One region of the Streptomyces sp. RK62 genome, then DNA from elsewhere that is predicted to be linked to it. Evidence: riboswitches for the same ligand, from Rfam matches in the RefSeq annotation. Region 1 holds a riboswitch; each other region holds the start of a gene.

Region 1 (7,709 bases):
CGGCGCCGGCGGCAAGCCGGTGCCGCGCGACCGTTCACCCTCAGGGGTGATCGACGGGAAGCATGCCAGGTCGAGCCGCCGGGCGTCGGCCCGGGGCCCGGACCGCCCGGCTCCGCCGTACCGGCCCGGTGAGGCCCGGCCGAGGGGTCCGGCGGGTCCATCCAGGCAACGAAGGAGGCCGCGGTCCCCACCTGACCGGCACAACGTTCCCACCGGGAACTTCGCCGAGCCTTCGCACGCTGCATACAGTGGCAGGAGCTGAGCAGGATCCGCTCGACACAACGCAGCGCACGCGACCGGAAGGACATCTTGCCCATGGGTCACACGGCCACACCGGAGGCACAATCCGGCGGCCTCACCGCGACAGAGCACCGCCTGGCCAACGGCCTGCGCGTGGTGCTCTCCGAGGACCACCTCGCACCGGTCGCCGCGGTCTGCCTCTGGTACGACGTCGGCTCCCGCCACGAGGTCAAGGGCCGTACCGGACTCGCCCACCTCTTCGAGCACCTGATGTTCCAGGGCTCGAACAGCGTGAAGGGCACGGGTCACTTCGAGCTCGTCCAGGGCGCGGGCGGCTCGCCGAACGGCACCACCAGCTTCGAGCGCACCAACTACTTCGAAACCATGCCCGCCCACCAGCTGGAGCTCGCGCTGTGGCTGGAGGCCGACCGCATGGGCAGCCTCCTGGTCGCGCTCGACGAGGAGGGCCTGGAGAACCAGCGGGACGTCGTGAAGAACGAGCGCCGCCAGCGCTACGACAACGTCCCGTACGGCACCGCGTTCGAGCGCCTGACCGCGATGTCGTACCCCGACGGGCACCCCTACCACCACACGCCGATCGGCTCGATGGCCGACCTGGACGCGGCGAGCCTGGAGGACGCGCGCGCGTTCTTCCGCACCTACTACGCGCCGAACAACGCCGTGCTGTCGATCGTCGGCGACATCGACCCCGAGCAGACGCTCGCCTGGGTCGAGAAGTACTTCGGCTCCATCCCGGCCCACGACGGCAAGCCCGCCCCGCGCGACGGCTCACTGCCCGACGTGATCGGCAAGGAGCTGCGCGAGGTCGTCGAGGAGAACGTCCCGGCGCGCGCGATGATGGCCGCCTACCGGCTGCCGAGCGACGGCACGCGCGAGTGCGACGCCGCCGACCTGGCGCTCACCGTCCTCGGCGGCGGCGAGTCCTCCCGGCTCTACAACCGGCTCGTGCGACGCGACCGTACGGCCGTGGCGGCCGGCTTCGGCCTGCTGCGCCTGGCCGGCGCGCCGTCCCTGGGCTGGCTGGACGTGAAGACCTCCGGCGACGTCGAGGTGCCCGTGATCGAGGCGGCCGTCGACGAGGAGCTCGCCCGCTTCGCCGCGGAGGGCCCCACCGCCGAGGAGATGGAGCGCGCGCAGGCCCAGCTGGAGCGCGAGTGGCTGGACCGGCTCGGCACCTGCGCCGGCCGCGCCGACGAACTGTGCCGGTACGCCGTCCTGTTCGGCGACCCGCAGCTCGCCTTCACCGCCGTCGGACGCGTCCTCGAGGTCACCGCCGAGGAGGTGCAGGCGGTCGCCCAGGCCCGGCTGCGCCCCGACAACCGCGCGGTGCTCGTCTACGAGCCGACCGCCGCCGAGGCCGACGAGACCACCGACGAGAACGAGGAGTCGGCGCAGTGACCGAGCTCGCCAGCATGGAGTTCCACCCGCAGCCCCAGGCCGGCGCGCCCCGCCCCTGGGCGTTCCCGGCCCCCGAGCGCGGCACGCTGGACAACGGCCTGACGGTGCTGCGCTGCCACCGCCCCGGCCAGCAGGTCGTCGCGGTCGAGGTCCTCCTCGACACCCCGCTCGACGCCGAGCCCAAGGGCCTCGACGGCATCGCCACGATCATGGCGCGGGCCCTGTCCGAGGGCACCGACAAGCACACCGCCGAGGAGTACGCCGCCGAGCTGGAGCGCTGCGGCGCCACCCTCGACGCCTACGCCGACCACCCGGGTGTGCGCGTCAGCCTGGAGGTGCCGGTCTCCCGGCTCCCGAAGGCGCTGGACCTGCTCGCCGACGCGCTCAGGGCGCCGCTGTTCGCCGACGCCGAGGTGGAGCGCCTGGTGCGCAACCGCCTCGACGAGATCCCGCACGAGCTGGCGAACCCGTCGCGCCGGGCGGCCAAGGAGCTGTCCCGGCAGCTCTTCCCGGCGTCCTCGCGCATGTCGCGCCCGCGCCAGGGCACCGAGGAGACCGTCGCCGGCATCGACTCCGCGGCCGTACGCGCCTTCTTCGAGCGGCATGTCCGCCCCGCCACCTCCACCGTCGTGGTCGTCGGCGACCTGACCGGCGTCGACCTGGACGCCCTGCTGGGCGACAGCCTGGGTGCCTGGACCGGTTCGCAGGCCGAGCCGCGTCCCGTCCCGCCGGTCACCGCGGACGACACCGGGCGGGTCGTCATCGTGGACCGCCCGGGCGCCGTCCAGACGCAGCTGCTGATCGGCCGGATCGGACCCGACCGGCACGACCGTGTGTGGCCCGCGCAGGTGCTCGGCACGTACTGCCTCGGCGGCACCCTCACCTCCCGGCTGGACAAGGTCCTGCGCGAGGAGAAGGGCTACACGTACGGCGTGCGCGCCTTCGGGCAGGTCCTGCGCTCCGCGCCGGACGGCACCGGCGCCTCGATGCTCGCCATCACCGGCTCCGTCGACACCCCGAACACGGGCCCCGCCCTGGACGACCTGTGGACCGTCCTGCGCGGGATCGCCGCCGAGGGACTCACCGACGCCGAGCGGGACTTCGCCGTGCAGAACCTCGTCGGGGTGGCGCCGCTGAAGTACGAGACGGCCGCCGCCGTGGCGGGCACCCTGGCCGACCAGGTCGAGCAGCATCTGCCCGACGACTACCAGGCGAAGCTGTACCAGCAGCTCGCCGCCACCGGCACCGTCGAGGCCACGGCCGCGGTCGTGAGCGCCTTCCCGGCCGACCGCCTCGTCACGGTCCTCGTCGGGGACGCCTCGGCGATCCGGGAGCCCGTGGAGGCCCTCGGCATCGGTGAAGTCACCGTCGTGACGGCCGAGTAGAGGATTCGCCGGCCCCGCTGCGGACCGGCGCGCGAGGCGAGCCCCGGTGACGGCTGTGTCACCGGGGCTCCCTTATGCCCGAATTGATGCGGAGGTTGCCTGTCTGCCCTGTGGGATGCGCTACAAAAGCCCCGATCCGTTTGGGAATTGAAAGCCGCCCCGCTTAGCGTCTTCCGGGCTGTTCGTCCAGCAGTGCGCCGCGTCCGCGGCACCGGACAGTCATCGCCGAGTCCCCGTACGGCGCGAGCCAGGGGAGCCGGGGACCCACGCAGTCCCTGGGGTGAATCGGACGCCCGCGCAGCCGCGAGGGGGTCCGTAGGAGACCTTCCTGCTCCGAACCCGTCAGCTAACCCGGTAGGCGAGAGGGAAGGAAAGGATCAGCCACCACATGGCGTTCAGTTGCGCCTCGGGGAAGAACCGCCCCTCCGGGAAGCACCGCAAGCCCGGCCGGTTCGAGCGCACCACGGCCCGCGCGGCCGGTGTCGCCGCCCTCACCGCCACCGGCGTCGTGGGCACCCTCGCGGCCCCCGCGCTGGCCGCCGAGCCCGCCGCGGAGCAGACCGGTCTCATGCCGGTCGTCGCCGTCGAGGACACGATCGCCCTCCAGATCGACGCGCAGGCCGCCGCCCAGGAGCGGGCCGCCGCCGAGGCCGCGGCCCGTAAGCAGGCCGCCGAGGAGGCCGCGCGCCACCTGGCCGCCGAGAAGGCCAAGGAGGAGCGCGAGGCCAAGGAGCGAGCCGCCCGGGAGGCCGAGCGCAAGCGCCTGCTGTCCTACGTCTCCCCGATCGCCGGGTCGTACGTGTCCACCTCGTACCAGTCCGGCGGGGCCGTCTGGTCCTCCGGCAGCCACACCGGTATCGACTTCCACGCCGCGAGCGGCACCTCCGTGCACGCGGTCGGCGCCGGCACCGTCGTGGAGGCCGGCTGGGGCGGCGCCTACGGCAACAACGTCGTGATCAAGATGAACGACGGCACCTACACCCAGTACGGCCACCTGTCGTCGATCGGCGTCTCGGTCGGCCAGACGGTGACCCCCGGCCAGCAGATCGGCCTGTCCGGCGCCACCGGCAACGTCACCGGGGCGCATCTGCACTTCGAGGCGCGCACCACCGCCGAGTACGGCTCCGACATCGACCCCGTCGCCTACCTCCGCTCGCACGGCGTCGACATCTGAGACCTCCGGCGTCTCCGACCGCCTTACCGCAGCCCCGGCTCCCGAGCCGGGGCTTTCGGTCTTTCTGGACAATGACTGTCCAAAAAATATCCATGGATTCCGGCCTGCCGTCGGAAATTCACGCTCCTTGCCATAGAGTCGCTGAACACACGTCATTCGTCGACGTTTCACGGGGATTAAGGCGGAGGTCGGCATGCGAATTCCGGCGCACTCGGTGTGCACCGCGATCCGGGACGACATCGTCGCCGGTGTCCTGGAGCGCGGCGGCCGTCTCACGGAGGAAGTCCTCGCCCGCCGCTACGGCGTCTCCCGCGTCCCCGTGCGCGAGGCGCTGCGCACCCTGGAGGCGGAGGGCTTCGTGGTGACCCGCCGGCACGCGGGCGCGTGCGTGGCGGAGCCGACCGAGCAGGAGGCCGCGGACGTGCTGGAGATGCGCACCCTGCTGGAACCGCTCGGCGCCGCCCGGGCCGCCCAGCGGCGCACCGAGGCCCACCTCAAGGTGCTGCGCGGGCTGGTCAGGCTGGGGCAGGAGCGGGCCAGGGGCGGCAACAGCGAGGATCTGCGCTCGCTGGGCGGCTGGTTCCACGAGACGCTGGCCCAGGCGTCCGGCAGCACCGCGCTGACCTCGACGCTGACCCAGCTGCGGCACAAGATCGCCTGGATGTACACCGTGGAGGCGTCCGCCGACCCCGCGGAGACCTGGGCCGAGCACGGCGCGATCGTGGACGCGGTGGCGCGCGGCGACGGCGAACGCGCCCGCGCGCTCACCACCCTGCACACCGAGCGCGGGCTGTCCGCGCACCGGCTGCGCTTCGGCTCGGGCGGCGACCGCACGGAGCGTGTGAGGAATTCGCAACATGCCGTAAACATGCCGAGCCTACGGAATTAACACCGGCACCGTATACAAAGAAGAGCAATTCCGGGGCGATGAATTCTCGCTGCCCTTTTTAGGTTGCTCGGGCAATTATGGAGCCCGCCGCCGTGAAATTGCATGCGCTTCGAGCGGGAATCCGGCGGGAAAGGCGAAGCCGTGCCGGTGGAAAAGGTCGAGCCGCGCCGGACGGAAAGACGAAGCCGCGCCCACCGGTCAGGCGGACGCGGCTTCCGGTGTCCGTGCGGGAGGCCCGCCCGGACCCTCAGACCGTCGCGGGCAGTTCGTCGAGGCCCTCGGCGACCAGCTTGGCCAGACGGTCGAGGGCGGCGTCCGCGCCCTCGGCGTCGGAGGCCAGGACGATCTCCTCGCCACCCTGGGCGCCCAGGCCCAGGACGGCCAGCATCGAGGCCGCGTTGACGGGGTTGCCGTCGGCCTTGGCGATGGTCACCGGGACTCCCGTGGCCGTGGCGGCCCGGACGAAGATGGAGGCGGGGCGGGCGTGGAGACCCTCGGCCCAGCCGACGTTGACGCGGCGCTCAGCCATGTGTTGCTGCCCTTCGTGGTTCAGGGTTGTCTAGACCAGTTTCCCACACGAGGGGTGCCCGGCGGAACGGGCCGGGCGCCCCTGCCTCGACGGCCGCCGGATCCCGGCCCCGGCCCGCGGGACGTCGGGAACAGCCTGCCTCGCGCCGGTGTCGTACGCGAGCCGTAACCTGGCCCCATGCAGAGCGCCTCGGACCGGCACGTGTACCCCGCCCACTGGGAAGCCGACGTGGTGCTGCGCGACGGCGGCACCGCCCGCATCCGCCCCATCACCGTCGACGACGCCGAGCGCCTGGTCAGCTTCTACGAACAGGTGTCGGACGAGTCGAAGTACTACCGCTTCTTCGCGCCCTACCCACGCCTGTCCGCCAAGGACGTCCACCGTTTCACCCACCACGACTTCGTGGACCGGGTGGGACTCGCGGCCACCGTCGGCGGCGAGTTCATCGCCACCGTGCGGTACGACCGGATCGGCGCCGACGGGACGCCCGCGTCCGCCCCCGCCGACGAGGCCGAGGTCGCCTTCCTCGTCCAGGACGCCCACCAGGGGCGCGGCGTCGCCTCCGCCCTGCTCGAGCACATCGCGGCGGTCGCCCGGGAGCGCGGCATACGCCGGTTCGCCGCCGAGGTGCTGCCCGCCAACAACAAGATGATCAAGGTGTTCACGGACGCCGGGTACACCCAGAAGCGCAGCTTCGAGGACGGCGTCGTCCGTCTGGAGTTCGACCTGGAGCCCACCGACCGCTCGCTCGCCGTGCAGTACGCGCGCGAGCAGCGCGCCGAGGCCCGGTCCGTACAGCGCCTCCTGGTGCCCGGATCGGTCGTCGTCGTCGGTGTCGGGCGCACCCCGGGCGGCGTCGGCCGCGGCGTCCTCGGCAACATCACGGACGCCGGGTTCACCGGCCGCGTCTACGCGGTGAACAGGGCGTTCCCGAAGGACCTCGAGGAGATCGACGGCGTGCCCGCGCACCGGTCCGTGCGCGAGATCGAGGAGCAGGTCGACCTCGCGGTCGTCACCGTCCCCGCCGAGCATGTGCCCGACGTCGTCGCCGAGTGCGGTGAGCACGGCGTCCAGGGACTGGTCGTCCTCTCCGCCGGATAAGCCGAGAGCGGCCCCGAAGGACGCGAGCGGCAGCGCGCCCTCGTCCGGCAGGCGCGCAGCTACGGCATGCGGATCATCGGCCCCAACGCCTTCGGCGTCATCAACACCTCCGACCAGGTCCGGCTGAACGCCTCCCTCGCCCCCGAGATGCCCCGCCCCGGCCGGATCGGGCTGTTCGCCCAGTCCGGTGCCATCGGCATCGCGCTGCTCTCCCGGCTGCACCGCCGCGGCGGCGGCGTCACCGGGGTCACCGGCGTGTCCACGTTCGTCTCCTCCGGCAACCGCGCCGACGTCAGCGGCAACGACGTCCTCCAGTACTGGTACGACGACCCCGACACCGATGTCGCCCTCATGTACCTGGAGTCCATCGGCAACCCCCGCAAGTTCACCCGTCTCGCCCGGCGCACGGCGGCGGCCAAGCCGCTGGTCGTGGTCCAGGGCGCCCGCCACGGCGGCGCCGCTCCCCAGGGCCACACCGTCCGCGTCACACGGCTGCCGCACGCCACCGTGTCCGCGCTGCTGCGCCAGGCCGGTGTGATCCGCGTCGACACCATCACCGAGCTGGTCGACGCGGGGCTGCTGCTCGCCCGCCAGCCGTTGCCGGCCGGCCCCCGGGTGGCGATCCTCGGCAACTCCGAGTCGCTGGGCCTGCTCACGTACGACGCCTGCCTCGCGGAGGGGCTGCGCCCCCTGCCGCCGCTCGACCTGACGACCGCGGCGTCCGCCGCCGACTTCCACGCCGCCCTGTCCCACGCGCTCGCCGACGACACCTGTGACGCCGTCGTGGTCACCGCGATCCCGGGGATCGGCGACGCCTCGACCCGGGACGCCGAGCTCGCCGAAGCCCTGCGGTCGGCGGCCGAGCGGGTGCCGGGCAAGCCGGTCCTGGTCGTCCACGTCGAGCTGGGCGGACTGGCCGAGGCCCTGTCGGCCGCCGCCAGCACCGCACCCCGGACCGGCGCCACGGCCCGC
Region 2 (7,709 bases), on a different contig from region 1:
GCGAGCCCCTCTACTTCGAGGCGGGCCGGCGGCTCCTCGCCGAGCACGGCGTGACCGGCTTCACCTGGGCCGACCATGAGAAGTACGTCGGCATCAGCACCCTGGAGACCGTGACGCTCTGGAAGGACGCCTACGGTCTGCGGGCCGGCGTCGGCGACCTGCTCGCCGCCAAGAACCGCCACTATCTGGACCTCGCCGCCGGCGGCATCCGTGTGTACCCCGAGATGCGCGCGTTCGTGGAACTGCTGGCCGCCGACGGTGTCCTGATGGCGGTCGCCTCGGGCTCGTCACGCGAGGCCATCACCGCGATCCTGACCGGCACCGGCCTGGACGCCCACCTGCGCACCGTCGTCTCCGCCGACGAGGTGGCTCAGGGCAAGCCCGCCCCGGACGTCTTCCTCGAGGCGGCCCGGCGCCTCGGCGCGGACCCGTCGGCCTGTGTCGTCCTGGAGGACGCGGCACCGGGTGTGGCCGCCGCACACGCCGCCGGGATGCGGTGTATTGCCGTGCCCTATGTGGCCGCCGAGGCCGACGGCCCACAGTTCGCCACCGCCGAGCTGCTGCTGCGCGGCGGGCAGGACGAGTTCTCGGCCCGGTCGGCCTACGCGTGGCTGCGCGGAGCGGTGTAGCTCAGGAGCGGCGGCGCGGCTTGCCGCGCTGGGCGCCGCCCTTGCTGCCCTTGGCGCCCTTGGCCCCGCCCGAGGTGCCGCGACGGCCGGCTCCGCCGCGTGCGGCGCCCCCACCGGACTCGGGGCGCTTGCGTCGGGGCTGCTCCTTGGCGGCCGGGGCCTGGGACGTCGTACGCCCCCGGGTACTGTTGACCGTGCGGCCGCGGACCACGCCGATGAAGTCTTCGACGAGGTCGGTGGTCGCCTCTTCCGGCCAGGACAGGGCGACGCTCGACTGCGGGGCGTCGACCAGGGTGCGGTAGGTGAGGTCCTTGCGGTGGTGGAGGCGGGCCAGCGACTGGGGGACGACGAGCAGGCCGACGTTGGCCGCGACCAGCTCCACGGCGTCCGCGGTGGTCGCGGGCCGTTCGAAGCCGGGCTGTCCGGGCGGCCGCTCCCAGCCGAGGACGTCGTCCAGGGGGTGGAAGACCACCTCGTCGGCCAGGTCCTCGGTGGTGACCTCCTCGACGGCGGAGATGACGTGGTCCTTGGGGACGACGACCACCGTGGCCTCGGTGTAGAGGGGGATCGCGCTGAAGAACTCCCGGTCGACCGGGAGTCGTACGAACCCGGCGTCGGCGCCGCCGTCCCGCAGCAGCTCGGGCGCCTCGGCGGCGGTCACCGCGTGGAGGGTGAGGGGGACGTCGGGGAAGCGTTCGTTCCAGATCCGCACCCATTTCGCGGGTGTCACTCCCGGGACGTACGCGAGCCGGAACGAGGAGGGTGCCGCCGAGCCTGTCACCTGGCCAGGTTACCGGCCGTGGTCGGCGGAGGTTCACCCGGTGGATACCCTGGACCCCATGACGTCGCACCACACCACTCAGTCCATGAAGCCCGCCACCGCGGCGAAGAAGCTGGGTGTGTACCTCGAAGCCACCCCCGCCGAGTTCCGGGAGGGCGTGGTCACGCGCGCGGAGCTGAACGCGCTCCAGGCCGACCCGCCGCAGTGGCTGCTCGACCTGCGCCGCGACGGCCCGCACCCGCGCCCGGTTGTCGCGCAGAAGCTCGGCGTGTCCATCGCGGGGCTCGCCCGCGGCGGTGTCACCGAGGCCCTGACCACCGAGCAGATCGAGGCCCTGAAGCAGGAGCAGCCCGAGTGGCTGGTCAAGGAGCGGGCCACCCAGGCCGAGGTCCGCAAGGAGGCGGCCCGGCTGCGGCAGCGCGACGCCGAGCGGGCGTCGAAGGACGCCTGACCCGCACGCTCGTGAGCGCGCCCCGGTGACCGTCTTTCGATGGTCACCGGGGCGCATCTGCGTTCGTCAGCTGTCGTAGTCCACCGTCAGCGACTCGGAGACCGGGTACGACTGGCAGGTCAGCACATACCCGGCGTCGACCTCGGCGGTCTCCAGCGCGAAGTTGCGCCGCATGTCCGCCTTGCCGTCGGTGACCAGGGCCCGGCAGGTGCCGCAGACCCCGCCCTTGCAGGCGAACGGCAGGTCGGGGCGGGTCTGCTGGGCGCCGTCCAGCAGGGTCCGGTCCCGCGGCAGGGCCGCCGTGGTGGAGCGCCCGTCGAGGGTGATGGTGACCTGGCTGACGGGGCCTTCCGGCCCGCTCTCCACGTGCCGGAACTCGCGCACCGGCTCGTCGTCGGCGTAGAAGAGCTCCTGGTGCACACGCTCGTCCGGCACGCCGAGGCCGGCCAGGACCCGCTGCGCGTCCCGCACCATGCCGTGCGGCCCGCACAGCCACCAGTGGTCGGCCGTCCGCACGTCGACCAGCGCCTCGACGAGGGTCGCGAGGCGTTCGGCGTCGATGCGCCCGGACAGCACCTCGGCCTCGCGCGGCTCGCGGGAGAGCACATGGGCGAGCTGGAACCGCGCCGGGTACAGGTCCTTCAGATCGGCCAGCTCGTCGGCGAACATCACCGTGTCCGTGCGGCGGTTGCCGTAGAGGAGGGTGACCGTCGAGCGGGGGTCGGCGGCCAGGACGGACTCGGCGATGGACACCATCGGGGTGATGCCGGAGCCCGCCGCGATCAGCACATGGTGGCCGGGGGTGCCGAGGTCGGGGGTGAAGGCGCCGGTGGGGGCCATCACCTCGACGACGTCGCCGGGCCGTACGTCGTGGACCAGCCAGGTCGAGAACAGCCCGCCGGGCACGACCCGTACGCCGATGCGCGGACGCGCGCCGACGGGCGAGCAGATCGAGTACGACCGCCGCTCGTCGCGCCCGTCGATCTCGCGGCGCAGCGTCAGCGACTGGCCGGGCGCGAACGCGAACTCCTCGGCCAGCTCGTCCGGGATGTCGAAGCTGACGGCGACCGCGTCCGAGCACAGCGGCTGCACGGCGGCGACCCTCAGCTTGTGGAAGGCCGGACGGCGGCGGACGCGCGGGCCGGGCGCGGCGGCCGTCTGTGCTTCCCTGAGGCCTTCCATCAGATCTCCTTGACGTACTCGAACGGCTCTTTGCAGGCGCGGCAGCGCCACAGTGCCTTGCAGGACGTGGCGGCGAACCGGGAGGTCTCCTCGGTGTCCGCAGAGCCGCAGCGCGGGCAGGCCACGGCGTGCCGGGTCGGTGACAGCACGAGCGCGACGGGGCCGCCGCGCGGGGCGGGGCCGGGCGGGGCGATGCCGTGCTCGGCGAGCTTGGCGCGGCCGGCCGGGGTGATCCAGTCGCTGGTCCACGGCGGGTCGAGGACGGTGCGGATCTCCACGCGCGAGTATCCGGCGGCACGCAAGCGTGCGGCGACGTCGGCCCGCATCTCGGCCATCGCGGGGCAGCCGGAGTAGGTCGGGGTGAGGCTCGCGACGACCGTGCCGTCCTCGGTCAGCTCGACGTCCCGCAGGACGCCCAGGTCGGCGAGGGTGAGCATGGGCAGCTCGGGGTCCGGCACCTGGGCGGCGATGTGCCGGGCGCGCCGGGCGTCGAGGAGCGTCGTCACCATGTCGCCTCCGGGTGCGCGCGGGCGACGCCCTGCAGCTCGGCGAGGAGCGGGGCGAGGTGCTCGGTGTGCTCGCCCTCGCGTCCGCAGCCGGGCAGCGGGCGGTACACGGGCATCGGCAGTCCGGCCGCGTCGGTGACCTGCTTGAGGTCGGCGACGACCTCCTGCCGTACGTCGAACGCGGTGAACAGCTCGCCCAGATAGGGGGCGACCTGCTCCTGGGCGCGGCGCATACGGCGGTGGGACTCCTCGGTGCCGTCGCCCAGGCGCACCGCCCACTCGGCGGCGTACTGCCGGTGGTAGCGCAGTTCCTTGGCGCCCTTGGTGGCGATCGCCGAGAGGACGGGGTCGGGGTGGGACGCCAGCCGCTCGAAGTGCGCGAGCCGCCAGCTGGACAGCACCAGCAGCCGGACGATCGTGAACGCGAAGTCGCCGCCTGGCAGTTCGGCCAGGCGGACGTTGCGGAAGTCGGCGGCGTCGCGGAAGTAGGCGTACGCGTCCTCGTCGCGTCCGGTGCCGTCGGTCTGGCCGGCGCGGGAGTAGAGCAGCCGGGCCTGGCCGAGCAGGTCGAGGCCGATGTTGGCGAGCGCGACCTCCTCCTCCAGCTCGGGGGCGCGGGTGACCCACTCCCCCAGGCGCTGCGCCGAGACGAGCGCGTCGTCGCCGAGGGCGACGCACAGGGCGGCCAGCGCTGCGGCGTCGACGCCGTCCGGCACGGTGGTGTCGACGCCGTGCAGCGGGTCCTCGAAGCCGGTGCCGTAGGCCCAGCGGGTGTCGTCCTCGTGTCCCTCGGCGAGGGTCAGATAGACATGGTCGTCACTCATGCCCTCTCCTTCAGATGTGGGGGACGTCGTCGGGGATGTCGTAGAAGGTCGGGTGGCGGTAGACCTTGTCGGCGCTGGGCTCGAAGAACGGGTCCTTCTCGTCGCGCGTGGAGGCGGCGATGTGCTCGGAGCGCACGACCCAGATGCTCACGCCCTCGTTGCGCCGCGTGTACAGGTCGCGGGCGTGGGTCAGCGCCATCCGGTCGTCGGCGGCGTGCAGCGAGCCGACGTGGACGTGGTTCAGTCCGCGCTTGCCCCGGACGAACACCTCGTACAGCGGCCAGTCCTGCTTTCCGGTGCTCATGCCACCGCTCCCTTCTCCGCGCGGGCGGCCTGCTTGGCCGCGTGGGCGGTGGCCGCCTCCCGCACCCAGGCGCCCTCTTCGTGGGCGCTCCTGCGTCGTTCCATCCGCTGTGCGTTGCACGGGCCGTCGCCCTTGATGACCCGCATCAGCTCGTCCCAGTCGGGCGTGCCGAAGTCGTGGTGGCCGCGCTCGGCGTTCCAGCGCAGCTCCGGGTCGGGCAGGGTGACGCCGAGCTTCTCGGCCTGCGGGACCGTCATGTCGACGAAGCGCCGGCGCAGCTCGTCGTTGCTGTGCCGTTTGATCTTCCAGGCCATCGAGCGGGCCGAGTTGGGCGAGGAGTCGTCGGGCGGTCCGAACATCATCAGGGAGGGCCACCACCAGCGGTTCACCGCGTCCTGGACCATCTCCCGCTGGGCCTCGGTGCCGCGCATCATCGTCATCAGCAGCTCGTAGCCCTGCCGCTGGTGGAACGACTCCTCCTTGCAGATCCGCACCATCGCGCGTGCGTACGGTCCGTAGGAGCTGCGGCACAGCGGCACCTGGTTGCAGATCGCGGCGCCGTCCACGAACCAGCCGATCACGCCGACGTCGGCGAAGCTCATCGTGGGGTAGTTGAAGATCGAGGAGTACTTCTGGCGGCCCTCGATCAGCCGCTCGGTCAGGTCGGCGCGGTCGGCGCCCAGGGTCTCGGCCGCCGAGTACAGGTACAGACCGTGTCCGGCCTCGTCCTGCACCTTGGCGAAGAGGATCGCCTTGCGGCGCAGCGAGGGCGCCTTGGTGATCCACTCCCCCTCCGGCTGCATGCCGATGATCTCCGAGTGGGCGTGCTGCGCGATCTGCCGGATCAGCGTGTTGCGGTAGCCGTCCGGCATCCAGTCCCGCGGCTCGATGCGCTGGTCGCGCGCGATCGTCGCGTCGAAGTGCTCCTCAAGCGGCCCTTGTGGGGGCGCCTCGGTGGAGTGTGAGGTCGTCATCGCTCCCGCTTCCCAACCGACCATTCGTTCGGTACCAGTGTGACGTGTTTCGGATGGCTGGGCAAGACCTTGACCGAGCGCCGGAGGGGTCGCGTGCGTCGCTACCCTCCGTATTCACGCAGGCGCATGGCGCGGCGGCGATGACCGACCGCCGTCACGAGCGTCGAAGGTCACAAAAACGTATCGGACATTTCACACGTCAATCTTCACTGCAGGCACACAAGTTGGCTAAGTTACGGCCCAGGACGCGCGTTGAACTCCGGCGATCCCCGCCGGGACGTGCGACCTCCGCCGAGTCGGCGCGTCCTTCGGGGCCGCGGAGCCGGGGACCCAACCGAATCATGGGGTGAATCGACCCGAGGCCGTGACGGGCCGGGTCGTAGGGCACACCTTCCGACGCGAAACGCCCGAACCCGTCAGCTAACTCGGTAGGCGGAGTACGGAAGGAGCACGTCGCCCATGGCGCCGGAACGCACCGGCATGCGCAACTCCGCGCTCGCCTCGGCAGCAGCCCTCACCTCGGTGGCCCTGCTCGGCCAGTCGGCCGGCGCCGCCCAGGCGGACGAGGGGCCGAGCCGCGAGGAGGTCAGTCGGCGGGTCAGTTCGCTCTACGACCGGGCCGAGACCGACACGGGGACCTTCAACGCCACCCGCGCCTCGTCCACGGGACCGCGCAAGCGCGCGGGCAGCCCGGCGGCCTCCGGACGCGACGGTGACGGCGGCCGTGGCGCCGCCCCGCTCGACGACGTGGCCCGGCAGTGGTTCGACATCGCCCGGTCCAAGCTCGGTCCGACGGTGCAGGCCACGCTGCCCAAGGACCGGATGCCGGAACGGCCCGCCGCCCCGGCGCGGGGTGCGCGCCCGTCGGCCGGGGGTGAAGGGGCGCGCGAGATATCTGGGCGTACGGCCTTGGAGCTGCCTGCTGGATCGGGTGCCCCTGTCGCCGAGTTGACGTCCGGTGCCTCGCGTTCGGCGGCTGTGGGTGAGCTGACGGCGGGGCCTGTGGCGGCTCTGCCCGCGGGCGGTGAGGCGGGGGGCGCGCTGGCCCTTCCGGCGGCGCCTGCCGCGTCTTCTGCGCCTGTCGTGCAGCCTGAGGTCGATCAGCGGGCCTCCCTGCGTACGACCAAGGAGCGCAGCCAGCGGAAGTTGGCGCAGGCGCGTGAGTTGCTGTCGGCGTACACCGGGCGGTCCATGGCGGCGATCGAGGCGCCGGCCGCTGTTCCTGCGACTGCTCCTGCCCCTGCCCCTGCTTCGGCGCAGAACCAGTGGGATGCCCTGGAGGCGCAGAGCCCCGCCGATCTGATGACGGTTCCGCCCGGTTCGACGGCTTGGACCGGGCAGTCCTCGGAGGCGTCGGCTGCCTCGGCTGCGTATCTGACGGCAACTCCTAGCGGTGGCCCGGAGTTGAGGGGCCCTCAGGGTTACGGCGTGCCTGACGCGGGCTTCTCCGCGGCTGCGGCTGCCCAGACGGGGAGCTTCCCGGCGGTCGACCAGACCGGCGGCTTCCCTGTGGTCGACCAGACCGGTGGGTTCCCCGTGGTCGACCAGACCGGTGGGTTCCCCGTGGTCGACCAGACCGGTGGGTTCCCGATGGTGGACCAGACCGGGAGCTTCCCCGCGGTCTCGCAGACCGGGAGTTTCCCGGCTGTCGGTCAGATAGGTGGCTTCCCCGCCGTGGACCAGACCGGCAGCTATCCGGCGGTGGCGCAGACGGGTGGCTTCCCGGCGGTGGACCAGACCGGCAGCTTCCCCTTGGTCGCTCCGACCCCCGCGGCAGCTCCGGCGGCGGCCCCTGCGGCCCCGCAGGACAGCCGGGCCCTGCGGGCCCTGGAGTTCGCCCGGGCCCAGACCGGCAAGCCCTGTGTCTGGGGCACGACGGGACCCAACACCTACGACGGCCCCGGGCTCACCCAGGCCGCCTGGAAGGCCGCCGGTATCGCGCTCCCCCGCACCGCCCAGGAGCAGGCCACCGCCGGCCAGGGAGTCGCCCTCACACACCTGGAGCCCGGTGACCTGGTCCTGTACCACGCCGGTCACGTCGGCATCTATTCCGGCAAC
Region 3 (7,709 bases), on a different contig from region 1:
CGCCCGCAAGGGTCTGTTCGCCCAGATGGTCGTGGTGCCGCTGCTGCGGCGGCACAGGATCCTCACCCAGGTCTCCGGGGACCATCTGGAGGTCATCAAGCTGATCCCGCCGCTGATCATCGGGGAACGGGAGGTGGACCGGTTCGTCGACGCCTTCACGGACGTCATGGACGACGCGCACAGCGGCGGAGGCCTGATGTGGGACTTCGGCAAGACACTGATCAAGCAGGCGGTCGCCAACCGGTGAGGGGCCTCGCCGCGCTTTGCCTCTGAGGCAACAAATTTGCCCCTGAGGTAAGGCTGCGGCTGAATGGGAGCATGAGCTCCTCCGAGAACCCGCCCGGTCACGGGGCGGCCGGACCGGCCGAGGCCGCCCTGCCGGCCGTCGCGCCGCAGCTGCGGGCGCTGCGCCGCCAGGCGGCCCTCACCCTGGAGAGCGCGGCCCGTGCCGCCGGGCTGTCGCCCGCGCATCTCTCCCGGCTGGAGACCGGTCAGCGGCAGCCGTCGCTGCCGATGCTGCTCGCGCTTGCCCGTGTCTACGGTACGACGGTCGGCGAGCTGCTGGGCGAGAGGGTCCCCGACCGGGACGCCGTCGTGCGCGCCGCCGACATGGAACCCACCGCCGCCGGCGGCTGGACCTACTGGCAGGCCGGGGTCTCCGGCCGCGCCATGCAGGCCCTGCGGGTCCATGTGCCGTACGGGTCGCAGGGCGACATCGTGCGGGTGCATCCCGGCGAGGAGTGGCTCCACGTCCTCAAGGGGCGGCTGCGGCTGCGCCTCGGCGACACCATCCACCGGCTCGCCCCCGGGGACAGCGCGCACTTCGACTCGCTCACCCCGCACCGCATCGCCGCCGAGGACGACGGCGGGGTCGAGCTGCTGTTCGTCCACACCCTGTTGCAGAGCCCCACGGCCACCCTGTGCCTGGGCCCGACCCCTGGAGTGACGCCATGAGAGACATGGAGGAGAAGTTCCCGCGCGCCCTGTGGGTGCGGCTCATCATCTACATCGCGGTGGGGCACGTCTTCGCCGCCTTCATCTACTTCCTCTTCGAGGCGGGCGGCGGGCAGTAGACGTACCCCGTGTCCCTAGGGTCGTATCCCGCGTCCCTCAGTCGAGCAGGCGCTCCCGCAGGCGCTCCCGGGCCTCCGGCGTGAGCCGCAGGCCCTGCTCCAGGTAGGTGTCGACGTCGCCCCAGGTCGCGTCGATCGTGTCGAAGGCCGCCGTCAGGTACTCCGCCCGCGCGTCGAACAGCGGGCTCAGCAGCTCCATGACCTCGGGCGAGTAGGCCGAGGGGTTGCTGCCGCTGCGCCGCACCTTGTAGCGGCGGTGCTTCTCGTTGGACTTCAGGTAGTCGGTGACGATCGCCTCGCGCTCGACGCCGACGGCGAGCAGCGTCACCGCGACCGACAGGCCAGCCCGGTCCTTGCCGGCCGCGCAGTGCATCAGGGCCGGGACGCTGTCCTCCACCAGGGAGTGCAGGATCCGGGAGTGCTCGGCGGTCCGGTCCGTGACCATCGAGCGGTAGGAGGCGATCATCCGGTCGGCGCCCTTGCCGTCGGCCAGGATCCCCCGCAGCTGGTCGAGGTCGCCGTCCCGGACCATCTTCCAGAACTCCGCGCCGTCCGCCGGGTCCGACAGCGGCAGATTCACATTGCGGACGCCCGGCAGCTCGACGTCGGGACCCTCCAGCTTCTGGTCCGCCGCATTGCGGAAGTCGAAGATCGTGTGCAGGCCCAGCGAGTCGAGGAAGGCGGCGTCCTCGGGGGTGGCGTGGGCGAGGTGGCCGCTGCGGAACAGCACGCCGTGCCGCACCCGTCGTCCGTCCACGGTGGGCAGGCCGCCCACGTCGCGGAAGTTGCGCACACCGGCCAGTTCGGGCTCGGTCGACGGGATCTGCTGCGTCACGGGGGCTCCTCCCGGTCGGCCCCGCCGGCGCGGCTCGGCGATGAGGCCGGCGAGGTGCGACTCCGACGATACGACATGGCTGCGTGCGCCATTCAGTTGTCCACAGGGGATGACTCGGTGGCAATGGGTCGAAACGGGCGAAAGTCGTCTGATGTCATCTTTGCGAGCGGGTGCTTCGTCCGGTTTTGCGCGCACCTCATGTCGTATTCGGATCGGAATCGACGGGAAGGTTCAATGGGTCGGATATCCACCGGCGTCGCATCTAGGGTTTCTGTCCGAATTGATGCCTTCATTCCAACTCGCTCCGTAATAAGGAAAGCTGGAGCAGCGTCACGTGAGGAGCGTCATATCCGTGACGGTGTGTCGCCCGTCATGTCCACGTAATCATCATGCTTTTCCCGGGACTTCGAGCAATCAGGCCCCTTCGAAATGCACGCAGGGTGACCGTTGAATGCCGTAAGGGATCAAGGTGAGCGCATTCGGGCGGAACCCCTCACTTGTTCCCTTGCGTCTCTCTCGCTTACGTTCGCCACCAATCCGGACGGACGCCTAATCCTGCCGCCGACCGGAATCCGCGCACACCCACCCGTACACGGCAGGAGCGGGGGACCCACAGGTACTTCGCCTGTTCCGGTCTCCGGAACAGGCTTGGGGTCAAGTCGCGTCCCGACGCGACCGGGCATCTCCAGCCCGCACCCGACAGCTCACCTCGTAGGCGCCGGAGAGGAATTCGTCATGCCCGCGAAGGGTAAGCACCGCCGTCCCAAGTCCCTGCGCTTCACCCGGACGATCGCCGTCGCCGGAACCGGTGGCGCCGCTCTCGCGCTGCCGCTGATCGGGGCCACCGGCGCAAACGCCGCGACCGGCCAGTCCGTCCCGGAGAAGGCGGTCCAGTCCGTCCAGGTCGCGGCCAAGAAGGCGCCGGCGCAGAAGACCTCCGCCCAGAAGACGCGCACCTACGAGGTGAAGCGCGGCGACTACCTCGCGAAGATCGCCGACCAGCAGGACGTCCGCGGCGGCTGGAAGAAGCTCTACGCCGACAACCGCGAGGCCGTCGGCGCCGACCCGTCGCTCATCCACCCGGGTCTGAAGCTGTCGATCGGCACCAAGGCCGAGAGCGCCGCCCCGAAGGCGTCCGCCCCGGCCCCGTCCGCGTCGAAGTCCTCGGCGAAGCCCGCCGCCAAGCCCGCCGCGCCGCAGAAGGCCGCCCCGGCCGCCCAGAGCGCCGACGAGGCGAGCACCGTCAACGGCTTCAGCGCCCCGGTCTCCGCCGCCGCCGTCGGCACCTCGTACAAGGTCGCGGGCAGCATGTGGTCCAGCGGCTACCACACCGGTGTGGACTTCTCCGCCCCCACCGGCACCCCCCTGAAGGCGGTCGGCGCCGGCACCGTCGTCTCCGCCGGCTGGGGCGGCGCCTACGGCAACCAGGTCGTCATCCGGCTCGCCGACGGCTACTACGCCCAGTACGCCCACCTGTCCTCGCTGTCCGTCTCCAGCGGCCAGACGGTGACCGCGGGCCAGCAGATCGGCCTCTCCGGCGCGACCGGCAACGTGACCGGCCCGCACCTGCACTTCGAGATCCGCACCGCGCCGGGCTACGGCTCCGACGTGGACCCGGTGGCCTACCTCCGCTCCAAGGGCGTCGCCATCGGCTGACCCCCGCACACGGCGCGCACCACCTCCCTGACACGCATGCGCACCACCTGCCTGACACGCACGCCGAAGGCCGGACCCCACCCCCGGGTCCGGCCTTCGGCCTGTCGTCGTCGTGCGCCCGCGGGCGCACGCGCGAGCGTTTCGGCGGTCAACGCCCCTGTCCGGAGCCGTATTCCGGACTTGGCGAAGGCTTTGGCAGTGGCTTATCTCACCGCTCGTCAACCCCTTCCTACGGTCGCGTAGGTCACATCGGAAGGTGAATCATGTCCCGACGTGACAGACGATTCGAAGAGTGACAGCAGAGCAGTGATCGGGTCGTACGTCGCGGTGGGGGACAGCTTCACCGAGGGCGTCGGCGACCCCGGCCCCGACGGGTCGTTCGTCGGCTGGGCCGACCGGTTCGCGGTCCTTCTGGCCGACCGGCGCCCCGAGGGCGACTTCCGGTACGCCAACCTCGCCGTGCGCGGGCGACTGCTGGACCAGATCGTGGCGGAACAGGTCCCCAAGGCCGTCGAACTCGCCCCGGACCTGGTGTCGTTCTGCGCGGGCGGCAACGACATCCTGCGGCCCGGCACCGACCCCGACGAGGTCGCCGAACGGTTCGAGCGGGCCGTCGTCCGGCTCACCTCGGCCGCCGGCACCGTGATGGTGACGACCGGCTTCGACACCCGTGGCGTCCCCGTGCTGAAGCACCTGCGCGGCAAGATCGCCACCTACAACGGGCACGTCCGCGCCATCGCCGACCGCTACGGCTGCCCGGTGCTCGACCTGTGGTCCCTGAGGACCGTCCAGGACCGCCGGGCCTGGGACAGCGACCGGCTCCACCTCTCTCCCGAGGGGCACACGCGCGTGGCGCTGCGCGCGGGCCAGGTCCTGGGCCTGGAGATCCCGGCCGACCCGGACCAGCCCTGGCCGCCGCTGCCGCCCCGGGGGACGCTGGAGATCCGCCGCGACGACGTCCAGTGGGCGCGCGAGTACCTGGTGCCGTGGATCGGACGGCGGCTGCGCGGCCAGTCGTCCGGCGACCATGTGACGGCCAAGGGCGCGCTCTCGGCGTACGACATCAAGATGCGGATCGAATCGGTGGCCTGACCCGGGGGGACGGACGGGGGAGCGCGGTGCCGCCCGGGGACCCTGCCGGTCGCGGGCGGCGGCCGCTCAGCGCGGCGAGGCCGTCAACGCCGTCCGGTCCAGGCCCAGTTCCCGGGCCAGCGCCTCGTCCACCCACTCCTGCGCCCGCGCGCGGGACAGCGACCCGGGGTACGACGTCAGCTGGACGGCGAGCCCGTCCAGGAGGGCGCTCAGGCGCAGCGCGGCGGCCGCCGGGTCCGGGCACGCGAACTCGCCCGCCTCCGCACCCTCGGCGAGGACCCCGGCGAGGGCGCTCTTCCACTGCCGGTCCAGCTCACGGGTGACCTCCCGCAGGGCGGGCTCGCGCAACGCGGCCGCCCAGCCCTCGATCCACAGCCGCCAGCCCTTGGCCTGGCCGGTCGGCGCGTACCAGCGCACGGCCGCCCGCAGCCGCCGTACCGCCGTCGTACGGCGGCCCAGGATGCCGCGCAGCCGCGCCAGGTCGCCCTCGGCCGCGTGGGCGAACGCGGCGGCGACCAGCTTCTCCTTGGTGTCGAAGTGATAGAGCACCAGGGCGTTGCTCACCCCGAGCGCCGAGGCCACGTCGGCGATCCTGACCGCCGCCACGCCCCGCGCCTCTATCTGCTCCACGGCGGCCCGCAGCAGGTCCGTCCGCCGCTCCGCCACGCTCAACCGCACTCTCGCCCTCGCCACGCCGTCACCCTAACGGCCCGCGCCGACCCGGCCCGTGGCCTCCGGTCGCCCGGAGGTCAGTGGTGCCGGCCGAACCGTTCGGCGATCACCGGGAGCCGGTCGGCGGCCAGCGCGTGGGCGGCGGCCCTCGGTGTCGTCCCGTCGGCCTCCGCGCGGGCCAGCGTCAGGTCGGTCAGCGCCCGCATGGCGCGCCGCGTGTACGCGAAAGCCTCCTCCGCGTCCGGGCCGATGTCCCCGAACAGCGTCCACCACCACCAGGCGTTCGTGGCGGAGTTGACGACGACGTCCGGCAGCACGGTGACGCCGCGCGCGGCCAGGAGCGCCTCCGCCTCCGGACGGACGGGCATGTTCGCGGCCTCCGCGATCCAGCGGGCGGTGATCCGCCCCTGGTTGGCGGTGTCCACCGCGTACGACACGGCCGCCGGCACCAGCACCTCCGCCTCCGTCGCCAGCCAGGCGTCCCCCGGCAGCTCACGGTCCCCGGGGCGCAGCGCCGCGCGGTCCACCGTCCCGTAGGCGTCCCGCGCCGCCAGCAGCGCCTCGACGTCGAGACCCGCGGGGTTGGCGACGGTCCCCTTGATGTCGGCGACGGCCACCACGGTGAGCCCCGCGCGCGCGAGGAACCGCGCCGTCGCCCCGCCCATCGTGCCCAGGCCCTGCAGTGCGACACGGGTCCGCCAGCGCGGCGCCCCGGCCCGGTCCAGTGCGGTGAGCACCGACTCGGCCACGCCGCAGCCGCCCACCAGCTCGTCGAGCCCGATGCCGTCGACGCCCACCTCGAAGGCCTCCGCAAGCCGACGGCGGGCCGCCGCCTCGTCGTCCAGCAGCGGATAGACCGCCTGCACGGACGAGACGAGCCCGACCTCGCGGGCGGCCCGGTCCACCACGTCCTGGCTGAGCCCCAGGTCCTCGCCCGTGGTCCACATGGTCTCGATGTACGGCCGCATCGCCCGCAGGTAGCGCACCAGGACCCCGTACGCCTCCGGGTCCCGCGGATCGCAGTCGATACCGCCCTTGGCGCCGCCCAGCGGGACGTAACGGGCGTCCGGGTCGTAGTGCAGCGCCTCCTTGAGCGTCATGCCCGCGGCCAGCCCCGCGATCTCCTCCAGCGTGCAGCCCGGCCGCATGCGCAGCCCGCCGCTGGAGACGCCGCGCACCAGCCGGTCCACGACCAGGAAGCCCTGGCGGCCCGTGACGTCGTCGGTCCAGGTGAGCGACAGGAAGGGCGAGGGCATGCGGAACTCCGGGGTCGGCGAGGGCTGGGGCGGTCGTCCGCGAGGTGGCGGAGGCGCCCGGGCCGGGAGAGCCGCATCGCTCCTGAACGACGGGTCAGTATCACGAGGAAGGCACGGACATGTCAACGGGAACGGCACGCGCACTCACCGGGACACGGGAACGAACATCGCGGACCCGGCGTTCGCAAGGACAGGGGCTGTCGGCCCGCACCGCCGGGGACTGTCGGTGGGGCCGCCCATAATGGAAGCCTCACCGACTCCATCTGGAGGTACCGTGGCCGGTTCCCGCTTCCCGAGCGCCGGGCTGAACGTCCTGCGGCCCACGGCGTTCGGCGTGGACCCCAGCGGTGAGCGCATGGAGCGCATCCGCAGATCGCCGCACTTCGGCGACGGATTGTTCCAGAACCCAGGAGGAGCCGCGCGGACCAGACCGTCCGGCTCGATGCTGGAGTTCGCCAAGGTCTTCTTCGACAAGGACACCCGGCCCCTCCGGGTGCCGAGGGGCACTGTTCCGGTCCACCCCACCACCTACGCCGACCTGGCGAAACCGCCGGCCACCGGACTGCGCCTGACCTGGATGGGGCACTCCAGCGTCCTCGCCGAGATCGACGGCCACCGGGTGCTCTTCGACCCCGTCTGGGGCGAGCGCTGCTCACCGTTCCCGTTCGCCGGGCCCAAGCGGCTGCACCCCGCGCCGCTGCCGCTCGCCGCGCTCGGCCCGGTCGACGTCGTCGTCATCTCGCACGACCACTACGACCACCTCGACCTCCCCACGATCAAGGCGCTGGCCGGCACCGACACGCTGTTCGCCGTCCCGCTCGGCGTCGGCGCCCACCTCGAACACTGGGGCGTCCCCGCCGACCGGCTGCGCGAACTTGACTGGCACGAGACGACGAAGATCGGCGGCCTCACCCTCACCGCCACCCCGGCCCGCCACTTCTGCGGCCGTGGTCTGCGCAACACCCAGCACACGCTCTGGGCCTCCTGGGTGGTCGCCTCGCAGGAGCACCGGATCTACCACAGCGGCGACACCGGCTACTTCGACGGCTTCAAGGACATCGGCGCCGCGCACGGGCCGTTCGACGCCACGATGATCCAGGTCGGGGCCTATTCCGACTTCTGGCC
Region 4 (7,709 bases), on a different contig from region 1:
TCGACCTGGCCGGGCGCCGCGCCGGTTCCGGCGGCATCTGGCAGTCCCTGGCCGGCTCGTTCGCCGTGAGCGCGTACGCGACCCCCGCGTCCCGGTGGCTGATAACACCGGCCGACTCGTCGGTCGCCCGCGAGGTGGGCCCGTCCGAGGGCTCCGGGGCACCGCTCAAAGTCGGCCACAGCGATGTGCAGAAGCTGCGCGAGGCCGCCGAGGACGCCAGACGCTGGGACTCCAAGTACGGGGGCGGCGACTGGCGTTCCTCCATGGTCCCCGAGTGTTTACGGGTGGAGGCGGCGCCGCTGCTGCTCGGCTCGTACTCCGACGAAGTGGGCCGCGCCCTGTTCGGGGCCTCGGCCGAACTGACCCGGCTCGCGGGCTGGATGGCCTTCGACACCGGTCAGCAGGAGGCCGCGCAGCGGTACTACATCCAGGCGCTGCGGCTCGCCCGCGCGGCGGCCGACGTGCCGCTCGGCGGCTATGTGCTGGCCTCCATGTCTCTCCAGGCCACCTACCGAGGCTTCGGCGACGAGGGCGTCGACCTCGCGCAGGCCGCCCTGGAGCGCAACCGCGGCCTCGCCACGGCCCGCACCATGAGCTTCTTCCGCCTGGTGGAGGCGAGGGCCCACGCGCGCGCGGGCGACGCCCAGGCGGCCGGTGCCGCCCTGAAGGCGGCCGAGGGCTGGCTGGAGCGCTCCCGCGAGGGCGACCACGACCCGTCGTGGCTCGGCTTCTACTCCTACGACCGCTTCTGCGCGGACGCCGCCGAGTGCTACCGGGACCTGAAGGCGCCCCGGCAGGTGCGGCGCTTCACCGAGCAGGCGCTGTCGAAGCCGACGGAGGAGTTCGTGCGCTCGCACGGGCTGCGGCTCGTCGTGTCGGCGGTCGCCGAGCTGGAGTCGGGCAACCTCGACGCGGCGTGCGAGCAGGGCGTGCGGGCCGTGGAGGTCGCCGGGCGGATATCGTCCGCGCGCACCACCGAGTACGTGAAGGACCTGCTGCACCGCCTGGAGCCGTACGGCGACGAGCCACGGGTCGTGGAGCTGCGGGAGCGGGCCCGCCCGCTGCTCATGACGCCGGCCTGAGCGGCTCATGACACCCACGGGGCGCGCCTCCCGGGTTCGACCGCGCTGTCAGTGGGGCAGGGCATCATCGAAGCCGGGAGGTGGTGCGGGTGCGGGCGCTCGGGCTCGACTGTGACGTGCTCGTGGTGGGCGGCGGGATCGTCGGGCTGGCCACGGCGTACGCGGTCACGCGTGCGGCGCCGGGCACCCGGGTGACCGTGCTGGAGAAGGAGCCCGGCCCCGCCCGCCACCAGACGGGACGCAACAGCGGCGTGATCCACAGCGGCGTCTACTACCGCCCGGGGTCCCTCAAGGCCCGGTACGCGGTGGGGGGCGCCGCCGAGATGGTCAAGTTCTGCGCGGAGTACGGCGTCGCGCACGCCGTGACCGGCAAGCTGATCGTCGCCACCGGCCGCGAGGAGCTGCCCCGGCTGCACGCCCTGGCCCAGCGCGGCCGGGAGAACGGCATCGCGGTGCGCGAGCTGGGCGCCGCGCAGATCGCGGAGCACGAGCCCGAGGTACGGGGCCTGGCCGCCCTGCATGTGCCGACCACCGGCGTCTGCGACTTCACCGGGGTGGCCCGCCGGCTGGCGGAGGCGTCCGGCGCCGAGATCCGCTATGGCGCCCACGTCGAGCGCGTCGACCGCAGACCGTCCCTGGGGGTGGCCGTGCGCACCACGCGCGGGGACATCGTCCGTGGCCGCGTCCTGGTGAACTGCGCCGGGCTGCACTGCGACGAGCTGGCCCGGCTGACCGGCGACGACCCGGAGGCGCGGATCGTGCCGTTCCGGGGCGAGTACTACACGCTGAGGCGGCCCGAGCTGGTGCGCGGCCTGGTCTACCCGGTGCCGGACCCGGCGTTCCCCTTCCTCGGCGTGCACCTCACGCGGGGCATCGACGACGGCGTGCACATCGGCCCGAACGCGGTGCCGGCGCTGGCCCGCGAGGGCTACGGCTGGGGCGTCGTACGGCCCCGGGAGCTCGGCACCACGCTGGCCTGGCCCGGGGCGTGGCGCATGGCCCGCCGGCACTGGCGGTACGGGGCGGGCGAGCTGCGCCGGTCGCTGTCCAAGGCGGCGTTCACGGACGCGGTCCGCCGGCTGCTGCCCGCCGTGGAGCCCGAGGACCTGGAGCCGGCGGCGGCCGGGGTCCGGGCCCAGGCGGTCCTGCGGGACGGCTCGCTGGTGGACGACTTCCTGATCCGCGAGGGCCCGCGCGCCGTCCACGTACTGAACGCACCGAGCCCGGCGGCGACGGCCTCCCTCCCGATCGGCCGCGAGGTGGCCCGCCGGGCACTGGGGGCACTGGCGACCGCCTGATCCGCGCGCCCGGGGCCGTCCGAGGCGCCCGGACCGCTCAGGCCAGGGCCCGCGACACAAGGACGGCATCCTCGGGCGGTTCGGGCCGACGAGGCCTTCGGGCCGTTCAGGCCGTTCAGGCCGTTCAGGCCGTTCAGGCCGTTCAGGCCGTTCGGGTCGACGGGCCTTCGGGCTCACGGGTCCTTGGAGCCGCTCGGGCCCGGGCCCGCGGGGCAAGGGCGGCACCCTCGGGCCGCCCAGGCCGCCCAGTCCGCTCGGGCCGCTCGGGCCGCTCGGGCCGCTCGGGCTCACGGGACCTTCGAGCCCTCGGGTCTTCCGGGCCCACGGGTCTTTCGGGCCGCTCGGCCCGGGCCCGCAGCCCCCAAGGCGGCCACCCTGGGGCAGTCTGCCGCGCAGCCCGACGGCGGCACCTTCGGGGCCGTCCAGACCGGCCCGCAGCCCAAGGGCGGCACCCTCAGACCGCCCGAGCCAGGCCCCCAGCCCAAAGTAGCGGCGTCGGGAAGCACGTAAAATCGATGCCACTGTGTCTGATTTCCGCAACGCCCCCGAAGCCGCCCCGCCCGGGGCCCCCGTCTCCTCCGGCGCCCCCGGCGAGCAGGGCCCCCGCACCCCCGGCGACCCCGTCCCGCACGCCCGGGCCAAGGGGGAGCCGCGGTTCCCCGAGGGGCCGAAGCCCGACCCGGCCGGGTCGCACTTCGAGCGGCGGATCCGCAGCTTCCAGCCGCGCCGCAGCCGGGTCACCACCGGCCAGGCGGATGCCCTGCGGCGGCTGTGGCCCCAGTGGGGCCTGGACATCGACGGGCAGCGCGTCATCGACCTGGCCGAGCTGTTCGGCAACGACCACCCGGTCGTGCTGGAGATCGGGTTCGGCATGGGCGAGGCCACCGCGCAGATGGCCGCCGCCGACCCGGACACCAACATCCTCGCCGTCGACGTGCACACCCCCGGCCAGGGCAATCTGCTCAACCTCGCCGAGCTCCACGGCCTGAGCAACGTCCGCGTCGGCAACGGCGACGCCATCATCCTGCTCCGCGAGATGCTCGCGCCGGACTCCCTCGACGGGCTGCGCGTCTACTTCCCGGACCCCTGGCCGAAGAAGCGGCACCACAAGCGGCGGCTCATCCAGCCCGCGTTCCTGGACCTGGCCGCCACCCGGCTGAAGCCGGGCGCGCTGGTGCACTGCGCCACCGACTGGGAGCCGTACGCCGAGCAGATGCTGGACGTGCTGACGGCCCATCCGGAGTTCGAAAACACCCAGCCCGGGGGCGGTTTCGCGCCGCGTCCCGCGCACCGGCCGCTGACCCGTTTCGAAGGCCAGGGACTGGACAAGGGTCATGTGGTGAACGACCTGCTCTTCCGCCGCGTACAGCGGTAGGAGCAGCGGGCGCAACAGCACGTACGAGAGCACACAGCACCACCGACACCACCCCCCTCACCGGCGCCCCGGCCCCCTCGCGCCGCTGCGGGCGGCGCCCCCGTCTCGTTAGGGTCGATGCCGTGGCCACCAGCCCCCCGTACCCGACGCATCCCCCCGCCCCCGCCGGCGGGGCCCTGCGGCACGCGCACTGGTGGCAGCGCCGATGGGTGCCCTACGCCGCGCTCAGCACCCTGCTGGCGCTGTCCGGGCTCGTCATCCTGGCCCTGGTGCGCGAACAGACCGGCACGGAGGGCTTCCTGGTCGGGCTGGGCCTCGCGGTCCTGCCCGTCCCGCTGCTCGTCGCGTCCTTCCGCTGGCTGGACCGCGTCGAGCCGGGCCCCTGGCGGAATCTGGTGTTCTCCTTCGCCTGGGGGGCCTGCGCGGCGGCGCTCATAGCGATCGTGGCGAACAGTTTCGCGACCCGCTGGATAGCGACCGCGACCGCCGACCCGTCCCACGCGGACACCCTGGGCGCGACGGTCATAGCGCCCGTCGTGGAGGAGACGGCGAAGGCGGCGGCCGTCCTGCTGGTCTTCCTCTTCCGGCGCCGGGACTTCAGCGGCATCCTCGACGGCGTGGTGATCGCCGGTGTCACCGCCACCGGCTTCGCCTTCACCGAGAACATCCTCTATCTGGGCACCGCCTTCGGCACCGACCAGCTGTCCGGCGGCAGCGGCATCGCCTCGGTGACCGCGGCGACCTTCTTCGTCCGCGTCGTCATGTCGCCCTTCGCGCACCCCCTGTTCACCGTGCTCACCGGCATCGGCTTCGGCGCCGCCGCGCTGGCCGGGGACCGCCAGCGGGTGCGCCGCGTGCTGCTGCCGTTGTCCGGGCTGCTGCTCGCGATGGGCATGCACGCCCTGTGGAACGGCTCCTCGACGTTCGGCGAGTTCGGGTTCTTCGCCGTGTACGCGGCCTTCATGGTGCCCGCGTTCGGGCTGCTGGTCTGGCTGGTGCTGTGGACCCGGTACCGCGAACTGCGGACCGTCCGCGAGGAGCTGCCCGCCTACGCCGTCGCCGGATGGCTGTCCCCCGCCGAGCCGTTCGCGCTGGGTTCGATGCGCGACCGCCGGGTGGCCCGGCAGTACGCCCGCCATCACGGCGGACGGCCGGCGGCCCGGGCGGTCGCCCAGTACGAGGCGTACGCCACCTCGCTGGCGTTCCTCAGGCGCCGGGGCCGTAGGGGCCGGGCCGGCGAGGACTACGTGGCCCGCGAGGGCGAGTTGCTGAACGAGCTGTGGCTGCGCCGCGCGTGGGCCCGCCCGGCCCTGCAGTACGCGGTCACCGCGCGGACCCGGCCGGTCCCCGCGTACGTGCCCGCGGCGCACGGCACTTGGTGGCAGCAGCCGTACGCCCCGAACGGGCACGCCCACGGCGGACCGCAAGCCCCGGTTTGGAACCCCTACCTCGGGTAGACGGGTCGGGGAGGGCGGCGCGGCACAGACGAAGAACCGGCAGCCCTGACGTCGGGGGGTCGTCGTCAGGACTGCCGGGGTTCAGACGGGGAAGGCGCTCAGGGAGTGAGGCCCTTGCTCCGCAGCCAGGCCAGCGGGTCGATGCCGCCGCTGCTGCCCTCGGGGTGCACCTCCAGGTGGAGGTGGGCACCGGTCACATTGCCGGTGGCGCCGACGCGGCCGATGACGTCACCCGTGGCGACCTTCTGGCCGACGCTGACGCTGATCGAGGACTGGTGCGCGAACCACACCTCGGTGCCGTCGTCGAGGGTGAGCTCGGTCTTGTAGCCGTACGAGCCGTCCCAGCCGGCGAACGTGATCGTGCCGGAGTGCACGGCCTTGATCAGCGTGCCGGTCGGCGCGGCGAAGTCGAGGCCCGTGTGGTGCCCGGACGACCAGTAGGCGCCGGCCTCACCGAAGGTCGAGGTGAGCGTGTACGAGGAGGTCGGCAGGGTGTACTGCTTGGCCAGCTCGGCGAGGCGCTCGGCCTCGGCCTTCTTGGCGGCCTCCTCCTCGGCGGCGGCCTTGGCGGCGGCGGCCTGCTCCTTGGCCTCCTTCTCCGCCTTGGCGGCCGCCTCGGCGACCTCCTTCTCGGCGGCGGCGACGGCGGCCGCGGCGGCCTTGCTGTCGACCTGGTCCTGCTGGAGCTCGGCCTGCGCGATGATCCGGCTGCGCAGCGCCTCGCCGGCGTCGGAACCGCTCTGGGCGGTCTCCTCGGCGGTCTCGCCCATCGTGCTGAGGGCGGTGGCGCTGTCGTCCGCGGCGGAGTCGTCGTCGGAGATCAGGGGCAGGTCCGGCATCGTGATGGCGACCGGGGGCTTGCCGCTCTGCGCGGTGGCCATGCCGCCCGCGCCGACGGCCGCTATGACGCCGACGCCGAGAACCGTGGAGCTGCGGGCGAGTCCCCCGCCGCGCTGCTTGGAGACGCGGTGCCTGCCGCGAACGGGACGGAGGGACTCCGCGGTGGGGTTCCACTCCTCGAAGGGGCCCTCGTCGGTGCGGTGCAGGTCGTAGCCGAAGGTGTCGGCGGTGCGCTGGCCCGGCACGAAGGGGGCTTGCGGGGCAGGACGGTTCGACGCCACGTGGGCGTACTCCTTTCCTTCCTTCTCGCCTACCGGGTTAGCTGACGGGTTCGGAGCAGGAAGGTCTCCTACGCGCGTATACGTGCCGTGTCGCCACGGTGGTATCCGCGAGATTCACCCCAAGGTGGTGGTTCCCCGGTTCCTCTACAGGATTAAGCGTGTGCGCACGGAGCCGACTCTTGTGACGGCTGGGACGACCGCGCTGCGTTATCGAACGTTAATAGACGCGGGGTGCGTATTCCAAGCTGTTCCACTTGATCATTAACGTTTTCCGGCTGGACTTACGGGTCATCAGCGGCCCAAATCGGGCGAGTTGACTCGCGCACGACCACTCCTCCATTGCTGACGGTACGTCAATTGTTATGCGGAGGGGGTTCGCTCCCTCACGTTCCGTGACAGCGTGCCGGGGCGCGGCAGGGAAGGGAAAACACTCAGGGCCGGAACTCGAAAGTTCCGGCCCTGAGTCTTCAGTAGCGGGGACAGGATTTGAACCTGCGACCTCTGGGTTATGAGCCCAGCGAGCTACCGAGCTGCTCCACCCCGCGGCGATGTCTCTACTGTACGCCATTCTCGGGACCCACCGCACACGCCTTACCGCCACACCCGTCCTGCCCGCGCCGACGATCCCCCTCTGACCAGGGCTTTTGTCGCCGTGGTGCGGGACGTGTCACATCAGATCGGGCGCCGGGGCGCAGGGCAGCGCGCGCATCAGGGCGCCAGATGGGCGTTGGGCGCCGCGGCCCGTCCCGCGTACTCGGGCAGCACCAGCACGTCCACCCCCGCGGCGGCGAGCATCCCGCTGCCGTCGGCGTCCGTGACGAAGGTGTCCGGCTCGCGCCAGGCCGTCACGACCCGCCGCACTCCGGCGGCCAGGATCAGCCGGGCGCAGGGCGTGGGCCGGGAGGAGCGGTGCGTGCAGGGCTCCAGGCTGGTGTAGACGGTGGCGCCGGCCAGCCTCGGGTCGCCGGGCGCGATCTTGGCGAGGGCCGCCTCCTCGGCGTGCACGACCGGGTCGCCGCCCTCCCGGGAGTGCCCGCGCGCCAGCTCGGTGCCGTCGGCCGCCACGACGACCGCCCCGACGCTGAAGGCGGTCGGCGAGGGCGGGCACTCGGCGGCCAGGTCGCAGGCGAGGGCGAGCCAGTGCCGGTCCGCGGCTGCCGGGAGGACGCCGGTGCCGGGCGCGGTCGGCTCGTAGCGGGTCAGGACGACGTCGTCGATGCGCCGGGTCTCGACAAGGCGCAGCCGGCCCTCCTGGTACCCGCCGGGGCCGAAGAGGCGGGGCGCCCGGGGGTCGCCCACGAACAGCGGGGCCAGCACCAGCTGCAGCTCGTCGGCGAGCCCCTGCCGCAGGAGCTGGGTGTGGACGGTGCCGCCGC

What was found. Region 1 has a riboswitch for cyclic di-AMP ahead of KBY32_RS26175 (M23 family metallopeptidase). Riboswitches for the same ligand answer to the same signal wherever they lie in the genome.
Positions count from the first base shown of each region.
Region 2: another riboswitch for cyclic di-AMP. It lies ahead of KBY32_RS35805 (C40 family peptidase); the one in region 1 lies ahead of KBY32_RS26175 (M23 family metallopeptidase).
Region 3: another riboswitch for cyclic di-AMP. It lies ahead of KBY32_RS01130 (LysM peptidoglycan-binding domain-containing M23 family metallopeptidase); the one in region 1 lies ahead of KBY32_RS26175 (M23 family metallopeptidase).
Region 4: another riboswitch for cyclic di-AMP. It lies ahead of KBY32_RS14585 (M23 family metallopeptidase); the one in region 1 lies ahead of KBY32_RS26175 (M23 family metallopeptidase).

Region 1 covers NZ_JAGPYD010000014.1:110,687-118,395, forward strand. Annotated here, with positions in the region: gene KBY32_RS26165 (pitrilysin family protein) at 316-1,659, shown strand; gene KBY32_RS26170 (pitrilysin family protein) at 1,656-3,044, shown strand; cyclic di-AMP (ydaO/yuaA leader) riboswitch at 3,258-3,420, shown strand; gene KBY32_RS26175 (M23 family metallopeptidase) at 3,433-4,218, shown strand; gene KBY32_RS26180 (GntR family transcriptional regulator) at 4,412-5,107, shown strand; gene KBY32_RS26185 (HPr family phosphocarrier protein) at 5,355-5,636, opposite strand; gene KBY32_RS36010 (GNAT family N-acetyltransferase) at 5,814-6,737, shown strand; gene KBY32_RS36015 (acetate--CoA ligase family protein) at 6,885-7,709, shown strand, end outside.
Region 2 covers NZ_JAGPYD010000003.1:476,732-484,440, forward strand. Annotated here, with positions in the region: gene KBY32_RS08515 (HAD family phosphatase) at 1-629, shown strand, start outside; gene KBY32_RS08520 (LysR family substrate-binding domain-containing protein) at 631-1,410, opposite strand; gene KBY32_RS08525 (DUF5997 family protein) at 1,469-1,861, shown strand; gene paaE (1,2-phenylacetyl-CoA epoxidase subunit PaaE) at 1,928-3,043, opposite strand; gene paaD (1,2-phenylacetyl-CoA epoxidase subunit PaaD) at 3,043-3,552, opposite strand; gene paaC (1,2-phenylacetyl-CoA epoxidase subunit PaaC) at 3,546-4,373, opposite strand; gene paaB (1,2-phenylacetyl-CoA epoxidase subunit PaaB) at 4,384-4,677, opposite strand; gene paaA (1,2-phenylacetyl-CoA epoxidase subunit PaaA) at 4,674-5,651, opposite strand; cyclic di-AMP (ydaO/yuaA leader) riboswitch at 5,931-6,102, shown strand; gene KBY32_RS35805 (C40 family peptidase) at 6,111-7,709, shown strand, end outside.
Region 3 covers NZ_JAGPYD010000001.1:279,064-286,772, forward strand. Annotated here, with positions in the region: gene KBY32_RS01110 (aspartate aminotransferase family protein) at 1-247, shown strand, start outside; gene KBY32_RS01115 (helix-turn-helix domain-containing protein) at 319-954, shown strand; gene KBY32_RS01120 (DUF6126 family protein) at 951-1,073, shown strand; gene KBY32_RS01125 (tyrosine-protein phosphatase) at 1,111-1,908, opposite strand; cyclic di-AMP (ydaO/yuaA leader) riboswitch at 2,478-2,639, shown strand; gene KBY32_RS01130 (LysM peptidoglycan-binding domain-containing M23 family metallopeptidase) at 2,644-3,564, shown strand; gene KBY32_RS01135 (SGNH/GDSL hydrolase family protein) at 3,871-4,656, shown strand; gene KBY32_RS01140 (TetR/AcrR family transcriptional regulator) at 4,723-5,334, opposite strand; gene KBY32_RS01145 (Glu/Leu/Phe/Val dehydrogenase dimerization domain-containing protein) at 5,406-6,584, opposite strand; gene KBY32_RS01150 (MBL fold metallo-hydrolase) at 6,859-7,709, shown strand, end outside.
Region 4 covers NZ_JAGPYD010000007.1:7,613-15,321, forward strand. Annotated here, with positions in the region: gene KBY32_RS14565 (hypothetical protein) at 1-1,082, shown strand, start outside; gene lhgO (L-2-hydroxyglutarate oxidase) at 1,172-2,380, shown strand; gene trmB (tRNA (guanosine(46)-N7)-methyltransferase TrmB) at 2,904-3,755, shown strand; gene KBY32_RS14580 (PrsW family intramembrane metalloprotease) at 3,878-5,212, shown strand; gene KBY32_RS14585 (M23 family metallopeptidase) at 5,311-6,333, opposite strand; cyclic di-AMP (ydaO/yuaA leader) riboswitch at 6,345-6,502, opposite strand; tRNA gene KBY32_RS14590 (tRNA-Met) at 6,805-6,878, opposite strand; gene KBY32_RS14595 (dihydrofolate reductase family protein) at 7,042-7,709, opposite strand, start outside.